4 regions of the Niveibacterium sp. genome follow, and region 1 is predicted to be linked to each of the others. Evidence: predicted binding sites of a transcription regulator. Region 1 holds the regulator's gene; each other region holds the start of a gene.
What was found. The regulator FNR, encoded in region 1, switches genes on or off when oxygen is low (the NO sensors DNR and NnrR bind a similar motif). The targets are predictions, from matches to a motif close to TTGANCTAGNTCAA.
Positions count from the first base shown of each region.

Region 1 (4,465 bases):
CGACGCAGTGCGTTCCACCCAGCAAACCAATCAGCGCCGCAGCAAGGTATCCCGCTTCAGGCATCACGCAACATCCCGGTACCGCCCCGAGGGGCAATCCGTAAGTTTAGCGGCCGCCCCGCGCTCAGATCACCTTGGAGTAGCGAACAACCTCGCGATCACCGCGCAGATGTGCGTCGAACACCATCGCAAGCACACGTGCCAACATGCGTCCAGGGACCGTTACCTCAACGCCTTTGTCGGTCACGACACAGAGCCCGTCACGTTCGCGCGCCCGCAAGGCTTCGATCTCGACGGCAAAATACTCCGCGAAGTTGATCCCCCACGCCTGCTCGAAGGCCGCGTAATCGAGCGAGAAATGGCACATAAGGCTCTGGATGACGGCATAGCGGAGCTGGTCGTCGAACGTCATCTCGTAGCCGCGCACGATCGGCAGTTCATCGCGATCGAGCGTTTCGTAGTAAGCCTCAAGCGTCTTCGCACTCTGTGCGTAAGCCGGGCCCACCTTGCCGATGGACGAGACGCCAAACCCCAGCAGATCGCAGTCCGAGTGTGTCGAATAGCCTTGGAAATTGCGGTACAGCCGGCCGTTGCGTTGCGCCACCGCCATCTCGTCGTCCGGCTTCGCGAAGTGATCCATGCCGATGAACACGTAGCCCGCCTGGGTCAACTTCGCGATCGCCATACCAAGGATCTCAAGCTTCTGATCCGCACTCGGCAAGTCGTCGGCGTTAATCCGCCGCTGCGGCATGAAGCGCGTCGGCAGATGGGCGTAGTTGTAAAGCGCCAGCCGATCCGGCCCGATTTCGAGCACACGGTCGAGGGTCTGGCTGACGCGCTCAACGCTCTGGAAGGGCAAGCCGTAGATCAGATCGATGCTCACCGAGCGGAAGCCATTCGCCCGCGCCGCAGCGATGACTGCCGCAGTCTCCTCGACAGACTGGATGCGGTTCACAGCTTTCTGCACCACGGGATCGAAGTCCTGCACCCCAACGCTCATGCGGTTGAAGCCTTCCGCACCAAGCAACGCAACCGTCTCGGCCGACACACGGCGCGGGTCAACCTCAATCGAATATTCACCCCCCGGCATCAGCGTGAAATGGCGACGAATCGAGCGAAACAAATCGCGGATCTCGCTGTCCGAGAGGAATGTTGGCGTGCCGCCGCCCCAATGCATTTGTGAAACTTCGTGCGAGCCGGCAAGCTGTCCGGCGACGAGGCCCATCTCTTTGTCAAGATAGCGCAGGTAGCGCTCGGCCCGGCTGTGATCCTTCGTGACGATCTTGTTGCACGCGCAGTAGAAGCAGACCGTATCGCAGAATGGAATGTGGAAATATAATGAGAGGGGTTTCTTCAGGCCGCCCTGCGCGCGCAGACCAAGATGTCTTGCGTAGTCGCTACGCCCGAAGCCCTCGTGGAACCTGTCCGCAGTCGGATACGACGTGTAGCGCGGACCGGAAACGTCAAAACGTTGGATGAGATCGCGGTCGAAGACCGGCGTCTGCTCATTCTGATTCATTGTTTATTTTTTCTCTCTGTGGATGCCGGAAGGTGTCATGAACTCGGTCGGAGCCGTTTGATTGCCATCAACTAGCCCCCTTGGAGCACCCGCCTTGGAAAAACCCGCCACGATTCCGCTGACGGCCGTCAATCTTCGCACCGCGTGCACCCAATGTAACCTCAAGGAGCTTTGTCTTCCCGTTGGTCTTGATGATGTTGATCTCGAAAGGATCGACGGCCTCATCACGGCACGCAAGAAGGTCAAGCGGCAACAGCACCTGTACCGGGCTGGCGAACCCTTCGAGGCGATCTATGCGATCCGCACCGGTTTCTTCAAGACCGACATCCTGACCGAAGACGGCCGGGATCAGGTTACCGGCTTCCAGATGGCCGGCGAGATCCTGGGGCTCGACGGCATTTCGAGCGATCGGCATGTGTGCAATGCCGTCGCGCTTGAGGATTCCGATGTCTGCATGATCCCGTTTGAGCGGCTCGAAGAACTCTCGCGCCGGATCGAGCCGCTGCAGCGACAGTTCCACAAGTTCATGAGCCGCGAGATTGTGCGCGAGCAGGGCATCATGATGCTGCTCGGTTCAATGCGCGCGGAAGAGCGGCTTGCGGCCTTCCTGATCAACCTGTCGCAGCGCATGCGCTTGCGCGGTTATTCAGCGTCTGAGTTCCATTTGCGCATGACGCGCGAGGAGATCGGCTCCTACCTCGGGCTGAAGCTGGAAACGGTCAGCCGGGCCTTCTCGAAGTTTCAGGATGACGGACTTATCAGCGTGCACCAGAAGCACATCCAGATTCTGGATGCCGATGGTCTGCGCCGTCTGATCGGTCGCGCAAACGTCTGATCACGCCCAGGGGTTCGGCCGCTTTGTCAGCGCGACCGACACGATGTAGCCCAGCACCAGCAAAGCGGCCGCAAACGCGGCCGCTTTTGTTTGGCGAGTGCGCCCGCGTTTCAACGCGTATGTGCCCAACACAATGTACGCGAGCAGGCCCAACACCTTTGCGGTAAGCCAGTCGTCGTGAAACGGCGCAGCACGAAGCGCCCAAGCAAGAGCAACCGCGGACCCCAGCAAACCGGTATCGACGATGTGCGGCACCACCCTCACCCACCGGCCACGCACCCAGCCTGCTCCCATCAACACACCGACACCTCTCGCGACGAACCCCGTTGCCGAAAGCACAACGAAGCTGACATGAAGGTGCTTGAGCAGCAGGTAATCCATCGATCTCCCTAGCGTTCCATGACGTAGTCACCGGGCGCCGCGGCCAGCGCAGGAAAGTCATTATTGCTGACTGGCGGCGGCGCGATACGTTCACCGCAGCGCTCATCCAGCCAACAGAACCAATCATCCCACCAGCTGCCGACCCGGTGCTCCGCACGACCCCTCCAACCATGCGCGCTATCGGTGCGGTGCGCAGCCGCAATCCAGTACTCGCGTTTCGGAGGCTGAACCGGCGGGTTAACGATACCGAGGATATGGCCGCTCGACGAGAGCACGAAACGCTTGTCCCCGCGCACGAAGTTGGCAACCCGGAAAGCTTGCCGCCAGGGCGCGATGTGGTCATCTTCGGCGGCAACGGCATAGAGCGGCTGCGTGATCCGACCAAGATCCAGCGCTTCACCGGCAACCGTCAGCGCATCGGGCTCGATCAGGCGATTCCTCAGGTACAGCTCGCGCAGATACCAGGCGTGCATCGCATAGGGCATGCGCGTGGTATCCATGTTCCAGTACAACACATCGAACGAGGGCGGCTTCTCGCCCATCAGATAGCCCTGAACCACGTACTGCCAGATGAGCGGGTTCGACCGAAGCAGGCGGAACGAGGCCGCCATGTCGCGGCCGTCGAGATACCCCCGCTGCTCCATGGCCCGCGTCAGATAGCGAACGCTTCCCTCGTCGATGAATACCTCGACATCACCCGGCTTCGCAAAGTCGACCAGGGTCGTGAACAGTGTCCAATGCGCAACCGGTATGGCTTCAGCCGTGTAATGGCGGTTGGCCCACGCCATGTACATCGATAGCGCGGTGCCGCCGATGCAGTAACCGACGGCGTGCACCTTCTCCGCACCCGACAGTGCGCGGGCAGTCTCGATCGTAGCCGCGACGCCTTCCTGCAGGTAGTCATCGAATCGGACATCACGCAGCGCAGCGTCCGGGTTCTTCCATGAGGTGATGTAGACGTCGAAGCCCGCGTCACGCAGATGGCGCACCAAGCTCTTCTTAGGCGTCAGATCAAGGATGTAAAACTTATTGATCCAAGGCGTCACGATCACGACCGGCATGCTGCGCACAGTATCGGCGGTGGGCGTGTAGTGGATCACTTCAACCAGACGGGTGCGAGCAACCACCTCACCCGGCGTCGTTGCCAGATTGCGCCCGACTTTGAAGTCCGACGGGTCGGCCATGCGGATGTCGCCGGCACGCAGATCGTCGAGAAAGTTCTGCCAACCTGCTCGCAGCGTCTGACCTTGGCTGGCGGCCGCGGCGCGCTGGGCAACCGGATTCAGGGCCAAGAAATTGGTCGGCGCAACTGCGTTCAGCCACTGCCGCCACCAGAACGCAGCGCGGCGTCGCTCGGTGCCCGACAAGCCCGGCGTGGCATACAGCATGTCCTGCGTATGCCGCGTTGACAGCAGATACCACTGCTTCAGCGCTGCCCACGAAGCGTTCTGCGACCAAACGGGATCGGAGAACCGGGTATCGTCCGCTTGCGGACGCACCACATCAGGAACATGAGCGCCAGCGGCGCGCGACAAACTGTTGCATGCCAGCGCCCAAGCGTCCGCCGAAAAACGGCTCCAGCGCTCGGCGAACTCCAGTGGATGCAGACACCAGGCGATTTGCGCATGCACCACTGGCGCAACAACGCCCAGGGGGTCTACGCTTGCAGCCACCTGTTGCCCCACCACGCCAAGCGACAGCTTGTGCTCTTCAGCACGCCCTTCGCCGCC
Region 1 covers NZ_JAYRDJ010000007.1:81,222-85,686, reverse strand. Annotated here, with positions in the region: gene ACE3P0_RS07260 (sulfite exporter TauE/SafE family protein) at 1-64, opposite strand, end outside; gene hemN (oxygen-independent coproporphyrinogen III oxidase) at 125-1,519, opposite strand; gene fnr (fumarate/nitrate reduction transcriptional regulator Fnr) at 1,614-2,354, shown strand; gene ACE3P0_RS07245 (SirB2 family protein) at 2,355-2,735, opposite strand; gene ACE3P0_RS07240 (PHA/PHB synthase family protein) at 2,744-4,465, opposite strand, start outside.

Region 2 (4,465 bases), on a different contig from region 1:
GAACCAAAGCCATAGCGTTGCTGGCGCAGGCTGATCTTTTCCTGCCCCGCCTCACAGCTGCGTTCGGCAAACACCGTCGGGTGCCCGGGCCGTGTCGTCCAAGCCTGTGCAAACGCAGCGACCGGTTTGCCGCTGCGCTTGGCCAGTGCGTCCCACAGATCGGCGCCCGTGGCGTTGCTGTAGGCGTGTTTGGTGAGGTGACTGCGGATGCCGTCGCGCAAGCCCTGTTCGCCGAGGTATTGCTCAAGCAGGCCGATCACCATGTGGCCCTTGTTGTAGGTGGTCGCGTCGAAGGAATCGAAGGCGGCGCGATCACTCGCGACCGGGCGGGCGATCGGCTTGGCCGTCGCCAGCGCGTCGTCCCGCATCGCCTTGTCACGCTCTTTGCCCAAGGAGTCGAGGGCGCGCCATTCGGGGTTGAGTTCGCGCGCGGCCTTCACGCCCATCCACTCGGCGAAGGCTTCGTTGAGCCAGAGGTCGTCCCACCACGCCATCGTCACCAGATTGCCGAACCATTGATGCGCAATCTCGTGCGCGATGGTGGTGAAGCTGCCTTCGCGCTGGCTGTGGCCGGCTAGATCGGGATCGAGCACCAGCAGCGGCTCGCCGTAGGTGATGAGGCCCCAGTTTTCCATTGCGCCGCGCTTACCTGGCACAGCGAGCTGGTCGAGCTTGGGCAAGGGGTAACGGATGCCGAACCATTGGTGGTAATAGTCGAGCACCTGCCAGGTAACCGCCATGGCGTAGCCGGTGTGCTGACTGAGGCCCTCGGTCGTCCAGATCGCGAGTTCGATGCCGTCGTGCGTGGCGCGTGCAGCCTCGAATTCGCCGACGGCGAGCGCGACGAGGTAGGACGCCATCTTCGGCGTCGGCATGAAGCGCACTTCCTTGCGGCCATCGGGCAGGCTGCGTTCGCTCGCCTGCGGCATGTTGCCAAGCACGGTGAAGCGGGCCGGTGTGCGCACGCTGATGTCGAAACGGGCGCGGAAGGCCGGCTCGTCGAACAGCGGCATCATGCGCCGGGAGCCAATCGGCTCCATGTCGGTAACCAGCATGCGCTTCTCGCTGCCGGCGGGCGTGAGGTAGCGCGCCACATAGAGCCCTTCGCCATTTTCATCGAGCGCGCCCTGCCAGCTCAGCCCGATCGTATGACGGCCGGGTTGCAACTTGCGTGGCAGGCGGATCGTGATCGTCTGCGCCTGCGCGTCTGCCTCCACCGGCATCGTCAGTGCAACACCATCCAGGGAGTCGGCACGCACCGTCAGCGCGTCGGCGTGCAGCACGATCTCGTTTGTGGCTCGCCGCAGCTCAAAGCGGATGGTCTGGCGCCCGGAGAACTGATCGGCGTAGGGATCGGCGTCCAGCTCGACCCGGTAGTCGATCGGCACCACGCTGCGCGAGAGCGCGCCGGGCACCTGATCGAGCTTGAAGGCGTATGCCGTGCCGCAACACAGCGTCAGGCTCAGGCCAATGAGGCCACCAAGACTGCGCAGGAACATCGTTGTCTCCGTCGGATGCGCTGGCAGAGGGCCAAGCGCCGAGGGCGACAGTTTAGGGCCTGAAGCGCCGCATTCCGGCGGAAGCGGCAGAGGGGACAGACTGCGGCTCGCGAGTGCGCCGCGATCAAGACTTCATCGCAAACTTTGTCACATTCGGTGAAACGCAATCTTTGACAAGCAATTTTGTTCGAAATCCGGACAATGCCGACTCAACCCCCATGAACCGAGGTCCGGATGTCCGCAACACGCCCCCTCCCCTGCGCAGGACGCTGCCGGCACTTTGCGCCGGAGAGCTCGCATTGCGAGTTGCATGGCAAGGGCATCGAGGCACCGTTCGAGCAGCGCTGCGATCACCACGAGGTGATGGAGTCGTTCGCCGTGCGCAGCAACCTCTCACTGCTGGACTGGCGCGATACGAACCGGGCCTGAACCGGCCCGGCCGAAGCCTTAGATCGCGTCAGGGTCGAAGGACATGCCGGCGCCGGGTTCCAGCGCCTCCCACACGATGTTCTCTTCGAACGCGACGTGCGCCGTCAGCGCCGCCGCAAAGGCACGCACACCTTCCACCGACGGGTTCGCAAGCGCCGCGGCCAGCTCACGCAGCCGATCGTGATCGCGACGGGTACGCTCAGCCAGATCCGCGCGCCCGGCTGCCTCAAGGCGCGGCAGCACATGTTTTTCCTCTTCCTCGAAATGCCCTACCAGCTCGCGCTCGAAGGTGTCGCGGATGCGTTGCGCGACGGCCGGCAAGGAGGTGGGGTCGTCCGGCGTAAGCGCCCGCACGGCGAGGGCAAGCTTGAGCGCCGAAGCGTGTTCGTGAGAGAGGTGGATCAGGCGAGGGCTGCGTGTCATGTGTGGGTCTGGCCTAACGGTTCTAAAGCCCATCCGCACGGACGGGAAATTGGCAGATTCGCATTTAACGGCAAAGTTCTGCACCAAGGCTTGAGGTTGATCAAAGCGCCCCGATCGCCGCCAAGGCAGGCATGTTGCTTGCAGTAGCCATTCCGAACGCCTAACCTTGCCCGCTTTGCCCGGTACGGCAGCCCCCGGACACCCGCCGGTGGATGCTCGCCGCAGCCCCGCCCGACAGGGCGGCGCGATACCGGGCCGCGCCAGACTCAGGAGCCCCGAAACGATGCGCATGCCCCAACGGCTTGCATTGATCACCGCCGCAGTCGCCTGCCTGCCCGGCGTATTCGCCGCCGAGGTCCCGCCCGGCACCCAACTGCATCCGATTCAGGAGATCGTGCGCGGCAATGGCACCGAGCCCGCAACGCTGGATCCGAACAAAGCCGAAGGGCGCCCCGAATCGAGCCTGGCCCTTGAGATGTTTGAGGGGCTGGTCAGCCCGGACATCAACGGAAACGTGGTGCCCGGTGTCGCCGAGAAGTGGGAGAGCCTTGAAGGTGGGCGCGCATGGCGATTCACACTGCGCAGCAACGCGCGGTGGTCCGACGGCAGCCCCGTGACGGCGCACGACTTCGAATACGCATTCAAGCGCATGGTCGATCCGAAGACGGCCTCGCAATACGCGTGGTATCTCGGGAAAGCCAGCAATGTAAAGAACGGCACCGCAATCGTCGAAGGCAAGCTGCCGCCCTCGGAACTGGGCGTGAAGGCGCTCGACGACCGCCATCTGCTCATCACACTGGAGCAACCGGTCGCCTACCTCGTCGCCACGCTCGCGCATGGCAGCCTGATGCCGGTGCCGCGCAAGGTGATCGAGAAGTACGGCGACCGCTGGACCGAGCCCGGCAAGATGGTCTCCAACGGGGCCTACAAGCTGGCCGAACGGGTGGTCAACGAGCGCATCGTAATGGTGCGCAACCCGATGTACTGGAACAACGCGAAAACGGTGATCGACAAGGTCACCTTCCTCCCGATCGTCAATCAGTCCGCCGAGTATCAGCGTTACCGCGCCAACGGGCTCGACATGACCGCTGACGGCGGCGTACCACCAGAGCAGCTCAAGCAGATCCGGCGCGAGATTCCGAACCAACTGGTGACCTGGCCACAACTGGGCACCTACTTCTACGCCTTCAACTTCCGCAAGAAACCCTTCGACGATGTGCGGGTGCGCAAGGCGTTGTCGCTCGCCCTGCAACGCGAAGTCATCGCGGAAAAACTGGTCGGCACCGGCGAGACGCCGGCTTACAGCCTCACACCGCTGAACGCCGCGGGCTACGTCCCGGTCGTACATGAATGGCAGCGCTGGACGCAGGCGCAACGCGAGAATGAGGCCCGCCGGCTGCTGGCGGAGGCGGGCTTCACGAAGACCCGGCCGCTGCGCTTCGAACTGCTCTACAACACCAACGAGAATCACAAGAAGATCGCGCTCGCCGCTGCGTGGATGTGGCGACGCATCGGGCCGGTAGAAGTCGTGCTGGTCAACCAGGAATGGAAGAGCTTTCTCGACTCGCGCGCACGGGGCGAGTTCGAGGTCTGCCGTTACTCCTGGGTTGCGGATTACAACGAACCGTCGACGATGCTGGATCTGTTCCACTCCAAGCACGGCAGCAACGATTCCAAGTACAACAATCCGCGCTACGACGCGATCATGGAGCAGGCCAAAGTCACCCCGGATGCCGGCGACCGCGCACGGCTCTACCAGGACGCCGAACGCATCCTCGCGCAGGACTTTCCGCTCGCCAACGTTTACCACTACAGCGTGCGCCGCCTGATCAAGCCGTGGGTCAAGGGCTACGGGCGCGACCCCGAGGGCCGCATCCTGACCCGCGACATCTACATCCTCGCCCACTGACGCCGCCGCCATGCTCAAGTTCATCTTCCGCCGCCTGGTACTTGAGGCGCTGCCGACCCTGCTGGTGCTGGTGACCGTCACCTTCTTCCTGATCCGGCTCGCGCCGGGTGGGCCGTTCTCCACCGAAGCGGCGATGCCGCCGGAGGTGATGGCCGCGGTTGCGGCCAAGTACCGGCTCGACCAGCCGGTGTGGCAGCAGTACCTC
Region 2 covers NZ_JAYRDJ010000010.1:99,899-104,363, reverse strand. Annotated here, with positions in the region: gene ACE3P0_RS09210 (M1 family metallopeptidase) at 1-1,499, opposite strand, end outside; gene ACE3P0_RS09205 (hypothetical protein) at 1,734-1,928, shown strand; gene ACE3P0_RS09200 (hemerythrin domain-containing protein) at 1,947-2,351, opposite strand; gene ACE3P0_RS09195 (peptide ABC transporter substrate-binding protein) at 2,635-4,260, shown strand; gene oppB (oligopeptide ABC transporter permease OppB) at 4,271-4,465, shown strand, end outside.
Region 2: ACE3P0_RS09200 (hemerythrin domain-containing protein) is a predicted target of FNR. The motif match lies at 2,442-2,455, and genes of this name have one in related genera.

Region 3 (4,465 bases), on a different contig from region 1:
GCGGTCGGCGAGGTGACGGGTTCGGGCTACTGGCTTGAGACCGAACAGGCGCGGGTGCTGGTCGATTTCGGCATGTTCCAGGGTGGGCGCGATATCGAGGGCCGCAACCGCGTAATCGAGCCGGTCGAGCCCAAGCGTTTGGTGGCCGGTGTGCTGACGCATGCCCATGTTGACCATTCCGGCCGCTTGCCCTTGCTCGCCGCACATGGCTCGCGCGCGCCGATCTACGGCACGCCTGCAACGCTTGAACTGGCCGAGGTGCTGCTGCTCGATTCGGCCAAGATTGCGGAGGAAGACACCAGTCGCGCCAATCGCAAGTTGCGGCGGGCGGGGCGGCGTGAGCAAAGCCCACTCTACACGGTGGATGATGTCGAGAGCCTCGTGCGCCGCTTCGTGGCATTGCCCTACGGTGAGCAGCGTGAAATCGCGCCAGGTATTGCGATCCGCTTTTTCGATGCCGGCCACATCCTCGGCTCCTCCAGCGTCGAGATGCAGATTGCGCGCCAGGGGGCGGAGCCCCTGACGGTGGTGTTCTCCGGCGACCTCGGCACCCGCGACGCGCCGATCCTGCGCGATCCGGAAACGCCGCCGCGGGCCGATGTGGTGTTTCTCGAATCCACTTACGGCGACCGCAGCCGGCCGCCGCGTGCCGACACGCTGGCAAGCTTCCATGCCTTGCTGCGCCGCGCCGTGGCCGAGCGCCGCCGCATGATCGTGCCGGCCTTCGCCGTCGGCCGCACCCAGGTGCTGCTGTATGAACTGGCACACGCATTCCGCGATGGCATCGTGCCTGCGTTCCCGGTGTTTCTCGACAGCCCGATGGCCACGCGCGCCGGCGCGATCTACGCGCGCCATGGCGAACTGCATGATCAGGAGGCCAAGCGACTCGGCCGACGTGGGCAGTTGCCGGATACGCTGCGGGTCGTCGAGTCGTCGGCAGAGTCGCGCTTGCTGAACGTCAGCGGCGAGTTCTGCATGATCATGAGCGCAGCTGGCATGTGTGAAGGCGGCCGCGTGCTGCATCACCTGCGCCACAACTTGTGGCGCGAAGACGTGCTGGTGATCCTGCCCGGCTACATGGCCCCGGGTACGCTAGGGCGGCAACTGGCCGAAGGCGCGCGCGAGGTCGAGATTTTCGGCGAGACGATCGCGGTGCGCGCCGAAGTCGTGCAACTGGAAGGTTTCTCCGCACATGCGGACCGCGAAGGGCTGCTTGATTGGCTTGCGCCGCTGGCGTCCGCGCATCCGCGCGTGGTGCTGACGCACGGAGAAGACCCTGCGCGTGCCGGGCTCTCCGCGGGCGTGCATGCGCGCTTCGGCATCACGGCGGAAACGCCGGTGCCCGGCGCGGTGCTGACGCTCGATTAGGCGGAACCGCGGCGCGCGATCTCTTCCGATTCGACCGCGCCCGGCGGGCCGCCGTCGCCCAGTGCGCAACGCAGCATCGCGCGCGCGACGGTTTTCGCGCCGACCGGGCGGTAGCGCCGCAAGGGGCCGCCCATCAAGGGCGCGATCAGGCGCCCGATCGCCAGTGCAATGCGTTCGCCGGGTCGTGATTCCTGGCGTTGGCCGTCAAGCAGCGACGGCCGCAGGCACCACAGCGCCGGCAAGCCCAGCGCAGCCAGATCGCGCTCCGTCTCGCCCTTGACCCGGTTGTAGAACACCGTCGAGTCTGCATCCGCGCCGAGTGCCGAAATCAGCAGGAAGCGCCGGGCGCCTGCGCTTTTTGCGAGTTGCCCAAGCGCCAGCGGATAGTTGTGATCCACGATGCGGAACGCTTCTTGCGTGCCAGCCACCCGGATCGTTGTACCCAGGCAACAGAAGAAATCGTCCGCGGCGAGCGTCGGATCCGCAACGGGCAGCGCGGCGAAATCGACCATCCGTTCGTCTAGCTTTGGGTGCTGCAATCCGCTCGGGCGCCGCACCAGTGCGATGACACGGCCGTATTCGGGCGATGCAAGCAGCATCGCCAGCAGTTCGCGGCCGACAAGGCCGGATGCGCCGGCGATCAGGGCTGTCCGTGGGAGCGAGGTTGGCATTGGCAAGGGCTTGATACAAAACAATCCTGCAGCGGGGTGCAGGAGATATATAATTGATAACGATTCGCGTTGGCGTTCTTTTCCGAAGAACGCTGCCACGGCTGATCCACCCGATTCTGCAGGTAGCGTACATGACACATTGCACCAACGACACAGCGACGCTGGACCGCCAGGCCGGCGTTGCGGCAGACGGCTCCGCGCCGGGGGTGTTCGCCCTCGTCGGAAACCCGAACGTCGGCAAATCGGTGGTGTTCCATCGCCTGACCGGCACCTATGTGAATGTATCGAACTACCCGGGCACGACGGTCGACGTATCGCGCGCCTCGGCCCGCTTCGAGCGCGGTGCCGAAGTGCTGGACACCCCCGGCGTGCTGGCGCTGCCCGCCCGCTCGGACGACGAACACGCAACGATGCGCGCGCTGCTGCACGAAAACCTGCGCGCCCTGGTTCAGGTCGGTGATGCGAAGAACCTGCGCCGCACGCTGGCGCTGTCGCTGGTCTTCGCCGACCTCGGACTACCCTGGGTGCTGGCCCTGAACATGGCGGACGAAGCGCGCGCGCGCGGCGTTGGCGTCGATCTGCAGGGCTTGTCGAAGGCCATCGGTGCGCCGGTCATCGAAACGGTTGCCACCAGTGGCGAGGGCCTCCAGCGCTTGCCCGAAGCGCTCAAGCATGCCTACGCCAGCCGCGGCCCGGCACACCGCTTCCACTACCCGGCGGCCGTTGAGGCGGTTGTCGTGCAGGCGGCGGACTGGATTGCCGCACGGGTGCCGAAGGCCCCGCTGGCGGCGCGTGGTCTGGCTGTGCTGTTTCTCGGTCGGGATGCCGAAGTCGAGCGCTGGCTTGCGGCGCATATGGGGGCCGAGGCGCAACAACTCGTCGCGTTGCGCGAGGCAGCCGAAGCCGCCAGCGCCGAACCTCTGTCGACGGCGCTCGCACAAGCCCGCGCGACCGAGGCGGATCGCCTTGCCGGCGCTTACCTGCGCAAGGAAGTGCCGAAAGCGAAGTTGTTGTCGACGCGGCTTGGCCGGCTTGCGGTGCACCGCATCTGGGGCCTGCCTATTCTGTTGCTGGTGCTGTTCGCGGTGTACGAATTTGTCGGCGTGTTCGGCGCGAGCTTTCTCGTCGGGCTGACCGAAGAGAATTTGTTCGGCGAAATACTGAACCCCGCGGTGGAGGGGGTCGTGCGGGCGCATGTGCCGTGGCAGTGGGTCGCCGACCTGATGGTCGGGCAGTACGGGCTGTGGACCATGGGCATGACTTACGCGCTCGCACTGATCCTGCCGATCGTGACGACCTTCTTCCTGGCCTTCGGCGTGCTGGAGGATTCGGGCTACTTCTCGCGGTTGTCGGTGCTGGCGAACCGGGCGTTCTCGCTGATCGGCCTCAACGGTCGCGCCGTGTTGCCGATGGTGCTGGGCCTTGGCTGCGTGACGATGGCGACACTCACGACGCGCATCCTGCACACGAAGCGTGAGCGGGTGATCTCCACCTTCCTGCTTGCGCTGGCGATTCCGTGCTCGGCCCAGCTGGGTGTGGTGATGGGCATGCTGTCCGGCATCTCGTTCTCCGCCACGCTGGTCTGGCTGAGCTCGGTCTTGCTGATCCTGCTCGCTTCCGGTTGGCTGGCGGCCAAGCTGATCCCGGGGCGCCGCATTCCGCTGGTGACCGAAATGCCGCCGATGCGCATGCCGGTGATGGGCAACGTGATGAAGAAAACGGCAGGCCGCCTGAAGTGGTACCTCGTTGAAGTGATTCCGCTGTTCCTGTTCGGCACGTTGCTGATGTTCGTGCTGGACCGCGTTGGCGCCTTGCCGTGGATCATCGAGAAGGGAGAGCCGTTGGTAACGGGCTGGCTTGGGCTGCCTAAGGAGGCCAGTGCCGCGTTCGTGATGGGCTTCCTGCGCCGCGATTTCGGCGCGACCGGCCTGTTCGCGCTGGGCCATCAGATGACGCCATTGCAGACGGTGGTTGGCATGATCACGATCACGCTGTTCGTGCCGTGCATCGCCAGCGTGATGATCGTGATCAAGGAGCAGGGCGGCAAGATCGCCGCTGCGATGTTGGGCCTGATCATGCCGACCGCCTTCCTGGTCGGCGGCATCTTCCACTTAATCCTGAAGCACTTCTGGTAAGCCGCGATGAGCCCCAACGAAATGCGTCTCGCCGACGCCACCCCTGGTGCGACCGTCCGTTTCCGCGGCTTCGATGCCACGCTCGACACCCTCTTGCAGGACCAGTTCCTCGCCTACGGCATCGCTGTCGGGCAGGCGCTCAGCGTGTTGCAGCAGCGCCCGCTGACGATCATCCAGTGCGATCACACCGAGCTTGCGGTCGAGTCGGTCGTCGCCCGCGCGATGGTGGTTGCGCCGGCCTGAGCCGGCGCATTTTTCGGTGCTTCAGACGCCCAGCTGGCGCAGGTCGGG
Region 3 covers NZ_JAYRDJ010000011.1:42,290-46,754, forward strand. Annotated here, with positions in the region: gene ACE3P0_RS09495 (MBL fold metallo-hydrolase RNA specificity domain-containing protein) at 1-1,368, shown strand, start outside; gene ACE3P0_RS09500 (oxidoreductase) at 1,365-2,039, opposite strand; gene feoB (ferrous iron transport protein B) at 2,171-4,174, shown strand; gene ACE3P0_RS09510 (FeoA family protein) at 4,181-4,417, shown strand; gene ACE3P0_RS09515 (Dyp-type peroxidase) at 4,439-4,465, opposite strand, start outside.
Region 3: feoB (ferrous iron transport protein B) is a predicted target of FNR. The motif match lies at 2,050-2,063, and genes of this name have one in related genera.

Region 4 (4,465 bases), on a different contig from region 1:
CGACTGCCGCTGCCCGAGACGCCAGTAACCGTTTGGTATTCGCCGGGGTCGGTCTTCAGATCGAAGCCCACCCAGTCGAGCAGCGGAAGCAAGGCTTGCAGCCGTTCCGGGTAGGCGCCGCCGGTGTGCAGCCCCACCGCGAGGCCGAGCTGCCGAACCCGCGCAATGGCGTCCGGCAGCGCACGGTCTGCGGTGGGTTCGCCGCCCGAGAACACCACGCCGTCGATGAAACCGCGCCGACGCACGAGCTGGGCCTCAACGTCGTCCCACGCGATTGGCGCGGGGCCGGTGCGCGTCTGTAGTTCCGGGTTGTGACAGTAGCCGCAGCGCCACGGGCAGCCGCGCAGGAACACCACGGCCGCGAGCTTGCCGGGCCAATCGACGGTGGAAAACGGATTGAAACCGCCGACCTGGATACTTTGCTGCCAGGGCGGGCGGGGGAGGTCGTCGTGCGAAGTCATCGGTTTCGGATGCGCCTGCCGCGGAGCGGGGGCCAGAGTCTAGTTGGCCGCCCGCATCGGCGTATCGCTCAGACCTTGCCGCAGCAGGCCGTTTCGCGGAAGTACTGGCGCTCGTAGAACTCGCCCTGCTTGCCGCGGTTGAAGGACGCGACCGGGCGGTGATAGCCCATCACGCGTGTCCAGATCTCACAGGGCTGGCGCTCGCTGTCATCGAGTTCGGGGTGGCTGGCAAAACGTTCGGTACGGGTTTCATGAATCATCGGTCGCTCCTCGGGTGTGGGCTCAAGACGGTGTGTTTCAGTGCATCGCCGACGCGACGCGCTTCTTCGCCAGCAGCTCGTCATCGCACTTGGGGCAGAACTTGTGTTCGCCGGCGATGTAGCCGTGCTTGGGGCAGATCGAGAAGGTCGGCGAGATGGTGATGTAGGGCACGCGGAAGCGTTCGAGAGAGCGGCGCACCAGTTGTTTGCAGGCCTCGGCGGAGTCGATGCGTTCGCCCAGATACAGGTGCAGCACGGTGCCGCCGGTGTACTTCGACTGCATCGCCTCCTGGCGCTCCAGTGCTTCGAAGGGGTCGCCGGTAAAGCCGACCGGCAGCTGCGTCGAGTTGGTGTAGTACGGGTGGTCCTCGGTGCCGGCCTGCAGGATCTCGGGCCAGCGCTTGCGATCCTCCTTAGCGAAGCGGTAGGTCGTGCCCTCGGCGGGCGTCGCTTCCAGGTTGTAGAGGTGCCCGGTCTCTTCCTGGATCTGGCTCATGCGTGTGCGCAGGTGGTCGAGCAGTTTCAAGGCCAGCGCTTCGCCCGCCGGCGTGGTGATGTCCTCGGCGTTGTCGCTGAAGTTGCGGATCATCTCGTTCACGCCATTGATGCCGATGGTCGAGAAGTGATTGCGCAGCGTGCCCAGATAGCGGCGGGTGTAGGGGAAGAGGCCGTCGTCCATGTGGCGCTGGATCACCTTGCGCTTGATCTCGAGGCTGGTGCGCGCGAGTTCGACCAATTCGTCGACGCGTGCGAAAAGCGCCGCTTCGTCGCCGCGGTGCAGGTAGCCCAAGCGTGCGCAGTTGATCGTCACTACGCCGAGCGAGCCGGTCTGTTCGGCCGAGCCAAAAAGCCCGTTGCCACGTTTCAGGAGTTCGCGCAGATCGAGCTGCAGGCGGCAGCACATCGAACGCACCATGTTCGGCTTCAGCTCGCTGTTCACGAAGTTCTGGAAATAGGGCAGGCCGTATTTGGCCGTCATCTCGAACAGCGGCACGCAGTTGGCGTGATCCCAGTCGAATTCCGGCGTGATGTTGTAGGTCGGTATCGGGAAGGTGAAGGCGCGGCCCTTCGCGTCGCCTTCCATCATCACGTCGATGAAGGCGCGGTTGATCAGGTCCATCTCGGCCTGCAGATCGCCGTAGGCGAAGGGCATCTCCTCGCCGGCAATGTAGGGAATCTGCTCCTTCAGGTCGTCCGGGCAGACCCAATCGAAAGTCAGGTTCGTGAAGGGCGTCTGCGTGCCCCAGCGCGAGGGCACGTTGAGGTTATAGACCAGCTCCTGCATCGACTGGCGCACTTCGTCGTAGCCCAGCGCGTCGCGGCGCACATAGGCGGCGAGGTAGGTGTCGAAGGAACTGAAGGCCTGCGCGCCGGCCCATTCGTTCTGCAGCGTGCCGAAGAAGTTCACGATCTGCCCCACCGCGCTGCGCAGGTGTTTGGGCGGCGTCGATTCGACCTTGCCCGGCACGCCGTTGAGCCCTTCCTGCAGCAGCGTGCGCAGCGACCAGCCCGCGCAGTAGCCGGCCAGCATGTCCAGATCGTGGATGTGCACATCGCCCTGCTTGTGCGCTTCGCCGACTTCGGGCGGATAGACATGGTTGAGCCAGTAGTTGGCGATCACCTTGCCCGAGACATTGAGGATCAGCCCGCCCAGCGAGTAGCCCTGGTTGGCGTTGGCGCGCACCCGCCAGTCGCTTTGCGACAGGTATTCGTTGATCGAACCGATTGCGTCCACCACTGCACGGCGGTCGGTGCGCAGCTTGGCGCGTTGCTCGCGGTAGACGATGTAGGCGCGCGCCGTGGCGAACCAATCCGCCGCCACCAGCACCTGCTCGACGATGTCCTGGATCGCTTCGATCGTCGGCGTCTCACCATGGAAGCGATGCGCGATCACCTTGCCCACGGTGGCCGTCAGCCGCGCTGCTTCGCCGGCCTCGAATTCGCCCGATGCGGCGCCGGCGGCAACGATGGCTTTGCGGATTTTCGCGACGTCGAAGGGTAGCGTCCGCCCGTCGCGCTTGAGGACTTGCGCCGGCAATGCGCCGAGAAGCGGCTGCGATGCGGGTAACAGGGTGCTCATGTTGATGCACTACCTATAGTGTTGTTTTGCGGTGTGTCGCACTATAGGTCGTATGCGTCGAGGAGGAAACCCGTCGTCGCCCGAAATGACGTCAGCACTTGATGGCGGTCAATCGGCGCGTTTTCCCGGCTTGCGGGGCGACGTCATACGGTTGCATGCGGTGCGCATGAGGTGGTGGGGCGTCCGTGATCTGCGGCGGTCGTTGAGGCGGGCAGAGGCCCCTCCCGCGCGGGTGCTGCCCGACCCTGGCCGCGATTCACTTGCACACACCAGCATCGCGTGCGCGCCATGCTCTAATTCGTTCATGGATACCTCGCCCGCTCCGTCGATCTGGAAGACCCTGCTGACCCGCAAGATGCTGATCTGCATCGTGCTCGGCTTCAGTTCCGGTCTGCCGCTGTTCCTGCTCTTCAATCTGGTGCCCGCGTGGCTGAAGACAGAAGGGCTTTCGCTGAAGGCCATCGGCGCCTTTGCGCTGGTTCAGTTCCCCTACACCTGGAAATTCCTCTGGGCGCCATTCGCCGACCGCTTCGGCGTGCCGGGTCTGGGCCGGCGACGCGGCTGGATGTTGCTGTCGCAGCTCGCCTTGATCGGCGCAGTCGTGGCGCTAGGTTCGCTCAATCCGGTGGCGAATCTGACGGCGGTCGTCGCGTTGGCGGCGCTGGTCGCCTTCCTGTCCGCGACGCAGGACATCGCGATCGATGCCTACCGTCGCGAGCTGCTGGCCGAGTCGGAACTGGGCTTCGGCAACGCGGTGTTCGTCAACGCCTACAAGATCGCCGGCCTTGTGCCTGGCTCGCTGTCGCTGTTCCTGGCCGACCATCTGCCGTGGTTCGAGGTCTTCGCGATCACCGCCGCCTTCCTGATCCCCGGCGCATTGCTTTCGCTCGTGGTGAGCGAACCGGCAGCGGCGCGCTCCGCCCCGCGGACCTTGCGCGACGCCGTGGTCGAACCCTTCCATGACTTCATGCAGCGGCATGGCTGGCGCAGCGCGGTACTGGTGCTGGGTTTCATCTTCTTCTACAAGCTTGGCGACTCACTCGCCACGGCGCTCGCGACGCCGTTCTATCTGGAGATGGGCTTCACCAAGACGGATATCGGCATCGTCGCGAAGAACGCGGGCCTGTGGTGCAGCGTGGCGGGAGGGCTGCTCGGCGGCGTATGGATGATCCGGCTTGGCATCAACCGCGCGCTGTGGGTGTTCGGTGTGGCGCAGGCGGTTGCGATTCTCGGTTTCGCCTGGCTCGCATGGCTTGGCCCGGGCCCGGGCGACATTGCGGCGCTACTGTCGCAGCCGGATTTCTCGTCGCCCATGCTGTGGCAGCACCCTGCGGGGGTGCATGTGCTGCAACTGGGGCTGGTGATCGGCGCCGAGGCCTTTGGCGTTGGCTTGGGCACCACCGCCTTCGTCGCGTTCATCGCCCGCACCACCAACCCCGCCTACGCGGCAACGCAGTTCGCGCTGTTCACCAGTCTGATGGCGGTGCCGCGAACGGTGATCAACGCCTTTGCCGGCGTGTTGGTGGAGCAGCTCGGCTGGGTCGGGTTTTTCGCTTTGTGCTTTGCGTTGGCACTGCCCGGCATGTGGCTGCTGCTTCGAGTCGCGCCTTGGCGGGAATCGCAGCCCGAAGCGGGCCGCGCTTGATTGAAAACGGCGGCCCGCG
Region 4 covers NZ_JAYRDJ010000021.1:50,138-54,602, forward strand. Annotated here, with positions in the region: gene ACE3P0_RS14340 (anaerobic ribonucleoside-triphosphate reductase activating protein) at 1-461, opposite strand, end outside; gene nrdD (anaerobic ribonucleoside-triphosphate reductase) at 530-721, opposite strand; gene ACE3P0_RS14350 (ribonucleoside triphosphate reductase) at 759-2,801, opposite strand; gene ACE3P0_RS14355 (AmpG family muropeptide MFS transporter) at 3,106-4,446, shown strand.
Region 4: ACE3P0_RS14350 (ribonucleoside triphosphate reductase) is a predicted target of FNR. The motif match lies at 2,900-2,913, and genes of this name have one in related genera.